Regions from separate parts of the Ferrimonas balearica DSM 9799 genome, predicted to be linked through region 1. Evidence: predicted binding sites of a transcription regulator. Region 1 holds the regulator's gene; each other region holds the start of a gene.
The links. The regulator ArgR, encoded in region 1, controls arginine synthesis, uptake and breakdown. The targets are predictions, from matches to a motif close to ANTGAATANNTATTCANT.
Positions count from the first base shown of each region.

Region 1 (4,171 bases):
CCGCCATCATTGAGTTCATCCACACCGCAACCCTGCTGCACGACGACGTGGTGGACGAGTCCACCATGCGCCGGGGTCGCGAAACCGCCAACGCCCTGTTCGGCAACCAGGCCAGCGTGCTGGTTGGTGACTTCCTCTACACCCGCTCGTTCCAGATGATGACGGAACTGAAGCGCCCCCGTGTACTGGAAGACCTGGCCGACGCCACCAACGTGCTGGCGGAAGGGGAAGTGCTGCAGTTGATGAACTGCAACGACCCCAACACCACCGAAGAAAGCTACATGCAGGTGATCTACTGCAAGACCGCCCGCCTGTTTGAAGCCGCCACACACCTGGCGGCGGTTATCGCCGACCAGCCCACCGAAGTGTGTGACGCCCTGTCCGACTACGGCCGTTATCTGGGCACCGCCTTCCAGCTGGTGGACGACGTGCTCGACTACACCGCCGACGCCGAAGAGCTGGGCAAGAACCTGGGTGACGACCTGGCCGAGGGCAAACCGACCCTGCCGCTGATCCACGCCATCGCTCACGCTCCGGAAGCCCAGAGCCAGCAGATCCGCAGCGCCATCGAAAACGGCGGCTGTGACGAGGTGGACGAGGTGGTGGCCACCCTGAATCAGGTCGGCTCACTGGAGTACACCATGCAGCGCGCCGTGGAAGAGGCCGACAAGGCCATTGCCGCCCTCGACGTACTGCCGGAGACGCCGTTTAGGGAAGCGCTGGCCTCCCTGGCCCGCATCGCGGTCGAACGCCGTAACTGAGGCTCCGCTTCAGCCACAAAAAAAGCGCCCCTGAGGGCGCTTTTTTTTATCCCGGCCTTATCAGCCGTTAACGAAGGCTTCGCCTTTGCTGATGTCGCCGCTGAGGGTCTCCAGCATGCCATCCAGCGCCTGCTTCTCGAAGTCGCTCAGGGCACCGTAGGAGAGAATGTTCTCAACGCCGTTTACGCCCAGCTCAACCGGCTGCGCGAAGAAGCGGGTATGTTCACCGGCGCCTTCCACGTAGGCACACTCAACCACGCCTTTCTCACCCTGCAGGGCACGCACCACCGACAGACCGAAGCGGCAGGCGGCCTGGGCCATGGAGAGGGTTGCGCTGCCACCACCGGCCTTGGCTTCCACCACTTCGGTACCGGCGTTCTGGATGCGGTGAGTCAGGCTGGCAATCTCTTCGTCGGTGAAGGAGACGCCTTCCACCTGGGACAGCAGCGGCAGGATGGTCACGCCGCTGTGGCCGCCAATCACGTTGATCTTCACCTGCTCCGGGCTCAGGCCCTTGGCTTCGGCGATGAAGGTTTCAGAGCGGATGACATCCAGAGTGGTCACACCGAACAGCTTGTTCTTGTCGTAGACACCGGCGTTCTTCAGCACCTCGGCAGCGATGGCCACGGTGGTGTTTACCGGGTTGGTGATCACACCGATGCAGGCGGTGGGCGCCACTTCGGCAACCTTGCCAACCAGGTTACGGATGATGCCCGCGTTGACGTTAAACAGGTCAGCACGGTCCATGCCCGGCTTACGGGCCACACCGGCGGAGATCAGCACCAGGTCAGCGCCTTCCAGGGCGGGAGTCGGGTCTTCGCCAGCGTAACCTTTGGCGTTGACGGCGGTAGGAATGTGGCTGATGTCGACGGCCACACCAGGAGTGACCGGAGCGATATCATAAAGGGCCAGATCGCTGCCCTTGGGCAGATTCAGCTTCAACAACAGGGCCAGAGCCTGACCAATGCCACCAGCGGCACCCAGTACTGCAACTTTCATCGTATTCTCCATCTTTCCATTGATGTGACGTGGATCATCTTTCCAACTGGCGCCCACAATACCCAAAGCCAATTCTGATGGCAATGCGACCAATGACGGTTGTCTAGCCTGTCATCACTAACGGCTATCAAAGGGGCACAATGAAGGGCAATCGATGCATTTTTATTCCCAAGATGTGAATATCACTTGCTTTTTAAGCAGACCTTATTCAAAGTGGCCCAGTCCAAACGGCAGAATCGATTACCACAATGAGAAACGCCAACGCACAAGAAGAACTGGTACGCGCTTTTAAGTCCTTACTGAAGGAGGAGCGCTTTGGCTCGCAGGGGGAGATTGTTGCCGCCCTGCAGGCAGCCGGGTTCAACAACATCAACCAGTCCAAAGTGTCCCGGATGCTGAGCAAATTCGGCGCTGTACGCACCCGTAATGCCAAGCAGGAGATGGTCTACTGCCTGCCGGCGGAGCTGGGCGTGCCCACCGCCAATGCGCAGCTGCGCAACCTGGTGCTGGATGTCGACAACAATGGCGCCATGATCGTGGTCCGCACCAGCCCCGGTGCCGCCCAGCTGATCGCCCGCCTGCTCGACTCCATGGGCAAAGCGGAAGGGATCCTCGGCACCATCGCCGGTGACGACACCATCTTTATCGCCCCCAGCCAGATCAGTGCCATGGCGGAAACCCAGGACACCGTTAAAGCGCTGTTCAACTACCACGACTGAGGTGGTGGCATAAAAAAACGCCCGGCATTGGCCGGGCGTTTTTGTGTCTGGGGCTGACCTTACAGGCCGGCAGCCTGCTCCATAAAATCGATGGAGGGGGCAAAGTACGCCGCACCACTGACCGCCTGGGTAAACTTGAGCAGGTGGTCGTAATGCTCGCCATCACCGTGAATCATCGACTTCAGCTGCGCGGTGAAGTGCAGCGGGGTCTTGCAGCAGGCGATAAAGAACAGGCCCTGCTCCTGCATGTTGCCGTAAGGCATGCTCTGGCGCAGAAGCTCCATGCTGGTGCCGTCTTCGTACTTCAGGTTAACCCGCTTGATGTGGGCAAAGCCCGGCTTGGCGGCACTGGGGTACTCCACGTTCTCCACCTTGGTGCGGCCAATGGTGTCTTCCTGAGTTTTCAGGGATTGGCGCTCCCACAGCGGCATGTTGTGCACGTAGCGCTGGGTATGGATGTAGCTGCCACCGGCAAACGCGGCGTCTTCCGCACCCACCAGAGCCACCTCACGACGGTGCGCGCCGGTGGGGTTCTCGGTACCATCGACAAAGCCGGTCAGGTCACGGGCGTCCAGGTAACGGAAGCTGCGTACCTCTTCCACCAACTCCGCCAGGCCCGCCAGGCGGCGGCACACTTCAGTGGCGGCAATGTGGTTAACGTCGAGCCGGTCGCTGCGGATATGCACAAACAGGTCAACCGGCTGGCTCGGGGCACTGCGGTCTTCCGCTTCAAAGCTCGGGAAGGGGGCCAGTTCCGCCGGGCGACCCTGCGGATACAGGCTGTCCCAGTAGTTGGCCCCAATGGCGACAAAGCCGTTAAAGGCGCAATCGGCGTTGCGGTCTGCCGAGGTTTGCAGCCAGGCGGCCAAACCCGCGATCACGCGCGGCAATGTGGATTCCGCGCCTTCGCTGGCATTAAACATCAAATAGATGCCGTGCAGGTTGCCCTCTGCACAGATCCCACCCTGTTCCCTGGGCATGCGTCCTTCCTTGTTGGTGATATCAACGGACATGGTCAGTACCGACAGATCTGAGTTTCAATCCCACAGTCTGCGCAGCCCGGCCGGGACTGGCAAGTGGCGTAAAGGAAAAGATTGATTTACCCCAATTAAAACAGCACCAGAGCGTGGGGCAAAGCCGCCACCGCCACGCGCTGTCCCTGTTCCAGACCGATATGGCCGGAGCGCACCGCCAGCTCCACTGGGCCAACGCTGACCTGGTAATCGCAGTAGGTGCCCTTAAAGCGACGAGCGGTGATCACCCCACTGCCATGCGCGTCCGGCTCCAGCGCCAGCTGTTGTGGCCGCAGCAGCAGCTCACCGCGATGGGTGGGCGGGAAGCACAACGGGCTGATGCTGTGGATGGCACCCAGCGGCGTTTCCACTTCGTGTTCGCTGGCCACAATGGCATCCAGATAGTTGCCACCGCCCAGGAAATCCGCCACAAAACGGCTCACCGGACGGTAGTACAGCTCTTCCGCCGGACCGGTCTGCACCACCTTGCCCTCATGCAGCAACGCCAGCCGGTCGGCAAAGGCGAAGGCCTCCTCCTTGGAGTGGGTCACGAAGATGGCACTCACGCCCTGCGAACGCAGAATGGCGCGGATCTCTGCCATCAGCTCACCACGCACCTGGCTGTCGATGTTGGAGAAGGGCTCATCCAACAGCAGCAGCTTCGGTTTGTAGGCCAGCG
Region 1 is NC_014541.1:3,812,982-3,817,152, forward strand. Features, by position in the region: gene ispB (octaprenyl diphosphate synthase) at 1-761, shown strand, start outside; gene mdh (malate dehydrogenase) at 822-1,760, opposite strand; gene argR (transcriptional regulator ArgR) at 2,009-2,479, shown strand; gene FBAL_RS17280 (Dyp-type peroxidase) at 2,539-3,459, opposite strand; gene FBAL_RS17285 (ABC transporter ATP-binding protein) at 3,588-4,171, opposite strand, start outside.

Region 2 (4,171 bases), 2.0 Mb from region 1:
GCTGTTTATCCTACGGTGAAAGAAACGACAATTCCAGCCAAGAATTTCAGCTGGTTAGGCGTCCGAACGACCGTTTACTGAGGCTTTCAGCGCTTCAGCGAACTGTTCGGCGATGGGGCCGCGAACCGCCGGGCTGACCTTGCTGTTGATCAGTACGGTGGCGGCGTTGCCCAGAGCCATCAAAGCCAGGTCGGTTGGGGTCTTGCGCTTTTCCAGCACCAGCAGCAGCTCGTGCAGCAGCTCTTCAACCTGTTCATTGCTGTATTTGGAAACGATAGCCATGGGGGAGTCCTGTTACGTGGTAATGGGTGGGGGCCCGACACTTAGGAGGGGCCGAACCGGCGCGGGATTGTACCCGAATCTCTTGCAGATATCGCTATCACCTATCGAAAAAAGGGGGGTGCCCTTTGGCTTACCCCTCTTATAATAGGTGGCTTTGTGCCCTCCTCGTTCGTGGTGATTATGAGCCTTAAGATCGATCAAGCCATTCTGCACGCGGTGATCCGCTCTGAAGATGGCCAACTGCAGTGCAAACTGCGCCCTCAACCCCTCAGTCATTCCAACGCGCTCGATGACCTCGTCGGCGAGTTGCACCGCCTCTACACCGCCAAAGCGGGCAAGGGCTACGGCCACTTCGGTGCGCCACTGGGTGACGATGGTGAACCGATGGGTGACACCAATGACGCGTTCCGCGAAGCCCTGATCGCCTGGCGGGCCGGTGAGAAAGGGTTCGTTGAGTTCTCCGCTGAGGCTGGCCAGTTGCTGGGTCAGGAGCTGGGTAAGTACGACTTTGCCACTGGTGGCTACCTGCTGATGGCGGCCTACAACCATGTGGCGTCCGATTACCTGTTCGTTGCACTGCTCTCTCCCAAGCCTTCGGTATCGGTGTCTGACGAGATGGAAGTGCAGGGCAGTGAACACCTGGACCTGAGCAATCTGCAGCTGGCAGCCCGCATCGACCTGACTGAGTGGCAGGCGGACCCCACCTCCAAAAAGTACCTGACCTTTGTAAAGGGCCGGGCTGGTCGCAAGGTGGCGGATTTCTTCCTCGACTTTATGGGGTGCGTCGAAGGGGTGAACGCTAAGGCGCAGAACCAGCAACTGATGAAGGCGGTAGAAGATTTCGTTGCCGACACCGAGCTGGATAAAGGCGAGCGCCAGCAGGCCCGTGACGCGGTATTCGATTACTGCAAAAGCCAGGTGGCTGTGGGCGAGCCGATCCAGCTTAAAGACGTGTCTGATGAGCTGGCCGATCAGGGCCTCGACGCGTTTTATCAATTCACCTCCAATGGCGCCTACGACCTGGAAGAGACCTTCCCGGCGGACCAATCCACCTTGCGCGCACTGAAAAAATTCAGTGGCACCGGTGGTGGTGTCTCAGTGAGTTTTGATGCACAGCATCTGGGTGAGCGGGTTCAGTGGGATCCGGTACGCGACACTCTGACCATTCACGGTGTGCCGCCGAACCTGCTGGATCAGCTGAAACGCCGCCTGGCGGGTGAAAAGGACGACTAAGTTTTGTTCGAACCCGCCGCGAGTGAATGGCTACCCGCTTTGGGTGAATAAATATATGTGACCTTCATCGCATTTTTGTCTGGGTGAGGGGGTTTCCAATCCTGATGGTTAGGGGTACTCTGTGCCCCGTCAACCACTCACATTGAATATTCATTCATGTGAATGAGGCGAACCCCCAAACCCAGAAGTACGATAAGAGGGTCGAAGCCGTGAATAGCGAGCAGACTTTAGAACTCCAGGACGTTAAGTCCACCCGGAACCTGTTGATGTTCCTCCTGCCATCTCTGATTGGCGTATTCCTGTTTATGACTCCGGTTTCGGTGAACGGCTCCCTGACCATTCCCGTGGCGGTGCTGGCCAAGGGCCTGCTGGGTCAACTGGACAGCTTTGGCGTGACTCTGGTAACCACCGTTATCGTGTTCTCCGCCGTCATGACCCTGGTTACCAAGCTGATCAAGCCTGGTGTCATCGTCAATCACCCCTTTATGAACAGTCTGTTCAATGTGACTCCGGCCTGGGCGGTAACCCGCGTTGTTGGTGCGGTGTTCGTGGTACTGACCTTCTTTGCCGTGGGGCCGGAAGCGATCCACTCTGGAAATACCGGTGGCCTGGTATTGAATGACCTGGCACCGCTGCTGTTCTGCGTATTCCTGTTTGCTGGCCTGTTCCTGCCGCTGCTGGTGAACTTTGGCCTGCTGGAGATGGTGGGCACCACCATGACCAAGCTGATGCGTCCGGTGTTTAATCTGCCCGGCCGCTCTGCGGTTGACTGTTTTGCTTCCTGGGTAGGCGACGGTTCCGTCGGTGTCCTGATGACCTCCAAGCAGTATGAGCAGGGCCACTATACCGAGCGTGAAGCTGCGGTAATCGGCACCACCTTCTCCATCGTGTCCATCACCTTCTCTCTGGTGGTGATCGGTACCGTGGGTCTGGAAGCGTACTTCCTGCCGTTCTTTGGTACTGTGTGTCTGGCCGGTATCGTGGTGGCCATTGTGGTGCCCCGTCTGCCGCCGCTGTCCAATAAGAAAGACCTGTTCGTAAACGGTAAAGCTCGCACCGGTGACGAAGAGGTGATCCCGGCCGGTGAAACCACCCTGAGCTACGGCTACAAGCTGGCTCTGGCCCGCGCCAGCCAGGTGAAGAACGCCGGTGATGTGGTCCGCGAAGGGGTACACAACGCCACCGATATGATCCTGGGCGTACTGCCGGTGGTGATGGCGATTGGTACGGCTGGCCTGATGGTGGCGGAATACACCCCGCTGTTCAGCATCCTGGGCACCCCGTTTGTGCCGCTGCTGGAACTGCTGCAGATCCCGGATGCGGCCGCAGCCAGCCAGACCATGGTGGTGGGTTTTGCCGACATGTTCCTGCCGGCCATCCTGGCGGAAGGCATCAACAGCGAGATGACCCGCTTTGTGATTGCTGCACTGTCTGTGACCCAGCTGATCTACATGTCTGAAATCGGTGCTCTGCTGCTGGGTTCCAAGGTGCCGGTGAAGCTGTGGGAGCTGTTCCTCATCTTCCTGCTGCGTACCCTGGTGGCACTGCCGGTTATCGCGGGTATGGCCCACCTGATTTTCTAATCCCTTTGGGAGCAGGCAAAAGCCGGGCAAGTGCCCGGCTTTTTTGTGCCTTTTTTGCTACCCAACGCTCTGTTATGTTGGTTTTTTTCCCATAAACAGGACGGCGTTGTGGAGCTGATCATCACCAATATCGAAACCATTCCCGGAAAAACCATCACCCAGCACCTCGGTCTGGTGCAGGGCAATACGGTGCGGGCTAAGCACGTGGGCCGTGACCTGATGGCGGGCCTGAAAAACATCGTAGGCGGCGAGCTCAAAGGCTATACCGAACTGCTGAATGAGGCCCGTGAGGAAGCGGTTGGCCGCATGATTGAGCAGGCTCAGGCCATCGGCGCTAATGCGGTGATCAATGTGCGCTTTTCAACCTCTTCGGTCACCTCCGGCGCCGCGGAGCTGTTTGCCTACGGCACCGCCGTGGTGGTGGAGTAAGCGATGACCGCACTACTGATAACCTTTGGACTGCTGGTGATTGGCTACCTGTTCGGTCGCTACGCCGAGCTGCGCCATTTTGAATCGATACGGCGCCGGGAAGCGGAGTTACAACCGCTGCTGGTGTTCTCCGATAAGCGAGTGCCGCAAGCCTTTCAGCCCTGCGAAGTGCGGCTGGTTGGCGGCAACACCGTGGTGGCCGTGGATTACTTCAAGGTGATGGCGGCGGCGCTTCGCAGTCTGTTTGGTGGGCGCATCGGAGCCTATGAGTCGCTGGTTGAGCGCGCCCGCCGTGAGTCGATTCTGCGGATGAAAACTGAGGCGCAGCGCCTGGGGGCCAGCGCCATCTTTAATGTGCGGCTGGAAACCGCGTCAATCAGCAAGGGCGCCGGCAATCAGCAGGTCTCCGTCGAAGTCTATGCCTATGGCACGGCCGTGATTCAACGCGGATGAGCCAGTTTCAAAACCGGATACCACCGGAGAACAACGTCTCTGACAACCACCCCCTGGCCGAGTTTTTGGGTCTGGGTATGGTGGCGCTGTTGCTGGTGGTGTTGCTCACCCTGGCACTGGTGTTCGCTGGCCACACCCTGGCGCGTTTTGTCCCGTTCAGCTGGGAGGCGCCGTTGCGCCTGGATTGGTCA
Region 2 is NC_014541.1:1,795,797-1,799,967, forward strand. Features, by position in the region: gene FBAL_RS08175 (YejL family protein) at 55-282, opposite strand; gene yejK (nucleoid-associated protein YejK) at 463-1,515, shown strand; gene FBAL_RS08185 (YjiH family protein) at 1,782-3,098, shown strand; gene FBAL_RS08190 (YbjQ family protein) at 3,213-3,527, shown strand; gene FBAL_RS08195 (YbjQ family protein) at 3,531-3,980, shown strand; gene FBAL_RS08200 (M48 family metallopeptidase) at 3,977-4,171, shown strand, end outside.
Region 2: the regulator ArgR is predicted to act here: its motif matches at 1,657-1,674, upstream of FBAL_RS08185 (YjiH family protein).

Region 3 (4,171 bases), 810 kb from region 1:
GCGCATCACCGCCGGGGCGTTGTCGAGGTCGCTGAGGGTTTCGAACAGCGGCACGATGGGCAGGGCAAAATTGCAGTCACACTCTTTGAGCAGCAGCGCCACGGCCAGAACATCGGAGGCCTCGCTGGCCATGGAGATGACGTAGGAACCCAGTGCTTCCGGGCTTTGCTGGCCAATCAGGCGGCAGGTATCCAGTACCTCCTGAGTATCGGCAGAGGCTTGCCACTGGTGCGGCAGCAGCGGACGGCGGCTGGCCAGTTCCCGCAGCAGGAACGATTGCTTCTCCGCTTCGCTCCAGTGCAGGTAGTCGCCGAGGCCCAGGTAACGGGTGATCTCAGCAATGGCGCTGGCGTGGCGGTCGGAGCTTTGACGGATGTCGACGCGCACCAGGGTCAGGCCGAAACAGTGGATGCGGCGCAGGGTGTCCAGCAGCAGGCCATTGGCGATCAGGCGCATGCCCTGATCGAGCAGGCTTTGGTAGATCAGCTCAAGGGGTTCGAGCAGGTCTTTCTTATGCCAGATCAGGGTGCTGGGGTTGGTTTTCGGCTGTTGGCCATCAAGACGGGCCATCAGGTAATCCTGGGTGTCGCTCAGCTTCTCGCGCAGCTGACGCAACAGGATGCGGTAAGGTTCGCGGTGATCGCCCACCATGGCGCGGATGGCCTGGTCGCAATCGGTCATCGACAGCTCGCCAATCAGCTGGTTGATGTCTTCCAGGTAGAGGCGGGTCGCAGTGCAGCGGTTACGCAGCAGCACCTCTTCGCTGACCTTGGCGGTGACAAAGGGGTTGCCGTCCCGATCGCCGCCCATCCAGCTGGAGAAACGAACCGGCGCCACGTGCGGCGGCAGTTGGCGGCCGGCGTGCTCTTCGACTTGTTCATTCAACTGGCGCAGGAACTCCGGTACCGCATGCCACAGGCTGGTTTCGACGGTGGCCATGCCCCAGCGCGCTTCGTCCACCGGAGTGGGGCGCTGCTTGCGGATCTCGTTGGTGTGCCAGATCTGGGCAACCAGCTGGCGCATGCGCAGCTGGTTGCGCTTGGTTTCGCGTTCACTGAGCTGCGGGTTCTCGCGCTCGCTCAGACACTCGATCAGAGCGGAGTATTTGCTGATCAGGGTGCGACGGGTCACCTCTGTGGGGTGAGCGGTCAGCACCAGGTCGATCTCAAGTTTTTCCAACTCGTCGATCAGCTGGTCCGGTTTCAGCTGGGCCTTGCCGTTAAACAGGCGACCCAGCAGCAGATCAACCGGGTCCGGTACACACACCAGCTCGTCGCAGTTGCGGGAGATGGTGTGGAACTGCTCGGCGATGTTGGCGAGGTTGAGGAATTGGTTAAAGGCACTGGCAAAGGGCACCAGCTGTTCGTCAGGCAGCTCGGAGAGCAGTGCCAACATCTTGGACTGGGCCTCGGTATCCCCCTGGCGAGAGGCTTTGGACAGCTGCCGCACCTCTTCAATCAGATTCAAAAATGCGGCGCCATGCTCAGCTTCGATGGTCTCGCCTAAAATATCGCCCAGCAGGTGGACGTTCGCCTTTAGGGGGGCGTACATATCAGTCATTGAGGTTCCCTTGCCTTATACCCGGTTGTCCTGATCCTGAGTCGCGCTCGGAGCTGGGTCAATAGCCCAATTCGGAATTTCCTCATCCATGAAGGGAATTCTGTGCACTGCGCCCGAACTGTGTTTTTCTGCCTCGAAAACGAAGTGATTTCGAAAAAATAAAAATGCTATAGGGTTGCATAATAAATCACTCTTGGTACTCTGTGCTCATCTCACGGAGTGACCAGTATGACCATGACCTGTTTTGCCCTGCCTTTTGCCGTTGACCGACGACGATCCTGATCCCCCTCTCGGGTCATCAGGCCCACCCGCGTTACCTCGACACACAACAGACAACATAGGGACAAGACCATGCTCAAGGTCGCCATCGTCGGCGCGTCGGGCTACACCGGCGCCACCCTGGCCAAATTGATTGCCAACCATCCCAGCCTGGCCCTCGCCGGCTGCTACGTTTCCGCCGGCAGTGCCGATGCGCATACGCCGTTATCGCAACTCTACCCGGAGTTGCTGGGTCTTGTAGACCAGCCGCTGCAACCCCTGACCCATGAGGCCCAAGCGGAGCTCGGTCAGCAGGCACAGGCAGTGTGCCTGGCCACCGACCACCAGGTCAGTGCGGAGTTGGCGCCCGCTCTGCTGGCGCAAGGGCTTACCGTCTTCGATCTGTCTGGTGGCCACCGCTTTGCCGATCCGGCCATCTATCCCCAGCACTATGGCTTCAGCCATCCCTCACCGGAACTGCTGAGTGATGCGGTGTATGGCCTGGCCGAGTGGGCCGGCACTGCACTGGCGGATGCGGCGCTGATTGCGGTCCCCGGCTGTTACCCCACCGCGGCTTTGACCGCACTGAAACCCCTGGCTCAACATGGCCTTATCGCAGGCGTTCCTGTGATTAATGCCGTCAGTGGCGTATCCGGTGCCGGACGCAAAGCCAGCCTGAACAGCAGTTTCTGCCAGGTTAGCCTGACCCCTTATGGCGTGCTGGGCCATCGCCATCAGCCCGAGATTGAAAGCCAGCTTGGCCATGCGGTGGTGTTTACCCCTCACCTTGGTGCTTTTAAGCGCGGCATCCTGGCCACCATTACGGTACCGGTCAGCGCCGATTGCACCGAAGCGGCACTGAGCGAGGCTTACGGCTGTTATGACGACAGTGCCGTTGTGCACTGCCTGCCAGCCGGTCAGTGGCCCAAGGTGGATGATGTGGCGGGCAGCGATCGTTGCCTGCTGGCCTGGAAGCTCGACAGTGAGCGCCAAGTGCTGGTGGTGGCCAGTGCCATCGACAACCTGATGAAAGGCGCCGCGAGCCAAGCGCTGCAATGCATACTTATTCGGTTTGGTCTCGGAGGTGAAGCATGAAGACCATGGTGATTAAAGTCGGTGGCGCCCTGTTGGGCTGCGAAGCCGGCGTCGAACGGCTTTTCAGCACCCTTAAAGCGTTGGGCCAATCGGGCTGGCAGGCAGTGCTGGTGCACGGTGGTGGTGTGCTGGTGGAGCAGCAACTCAGTGCCAATGGTTTCCTCTCTGAGAAGAAAAACGGATTGCGGGTTACCCCGGAAGAGCAGATGAGCGTGGTCGCCGGTGCTCTGGCAGGCAGCGCCAATACCCAACTGGTGGCCGCGGCGGTTGCAGCAGGGCTGGTGCCGGTCGGGCTGTCACTGGCCGATGGCGGCATGACCCAGGCCGAGGTGCTCGACCCGGATTTGGGCGCCGTGGGCAAAGTCAGCGTGGGGCAACCGGCGCTGCTGGAGCAACTGCTGGGGCTGGGGATGCTGCCGATCATCAGCTCCATCGCGGTCAGCGATCAGGGCCAGCGCCTCAATGTGAATGCCGACCAGGCCGCCACCGTGGTGTGCCAGCTGTTGGGCGCAGAGTTAACCCTGCTGTCCGACGTTTCCGGCGTACTGGATGGCAAAGGCCAGCTGATCCCCAACCTGGACCCGGCTCTGGTGGATGAGTTGACCCGTCAGGGGGTGATTGAAGGGGGCATGAAGGTGAAGGTGGATGCGGCGCTGGAGGCGGCCCGGTCCATCAACAATCGGGTATTGGTGGCCAGCTGGCGCTACCCGGAACAACTTGCGGCCCTGGTGAAGGGCGAGCCGGTGGGCACTCAGGTCCACCCCTGCTAACCGATTAACAAGGAATCGTGATGAACCATCTATTGAGCATTAAGGACCTGAGCCCGGAGCAGATCCACGGTCTGATTGACCTAGCCAAGACCCTGAAGGCGGATTACATCCCCTATCAGGATGCGCTGAAGGGCAAATCCGTGGTCACGCTGTTTGAGAAGCCGAGCCTGCGTACCCGGGTCAGCTTTGATATCGGCATCAATAAACTGGGCGGGCATTGCCTCTACCTGGACCAGCAGAACGGCGCCATTGGTCAGCGTGAGGCGGTCAAGGATTTCGCCATGAACCTGTCACGCTGGTGTGATGCCATCGTCGCCCGGGTGTTCTCGCACCAGACTCTGGAAGAGCTGGCCGAATACGCCACCGTTCCGGTGGTGAACTCCCTGTCCGATCTGTACCACCCGTGCCAGGGGTTGGCGGATTTCCTGACGCTGTCCGAACACTACGACGATCTGAGCCAGGTCAAATTGGGCTACATCGGTGATGGC
Region 3 is NC_014541.1:340,619-344,789, forward strand. Features, by position in the region: gene ppc (phosphoenolpyruvate carboxylase) at 1-1,560, opposite strand, end outside; gene argC (N-acetyl-gamma-glutamyl-phosphate reductase) at 1,912-2,913, shown strand; gene argB (acetylglutamate kinase) at 2,910-3,683, shown strand; gene FBAL_RS01660 (ornithine carbamoyltransferase) at 3,704-4,171, shown strand, end outside.
Region 3: the regulator ArgR is predicted to act here: its motif matches at 1,735-1,752, upstream of argC (N-acetyl-gamma-glutamyl-phosphate reductase).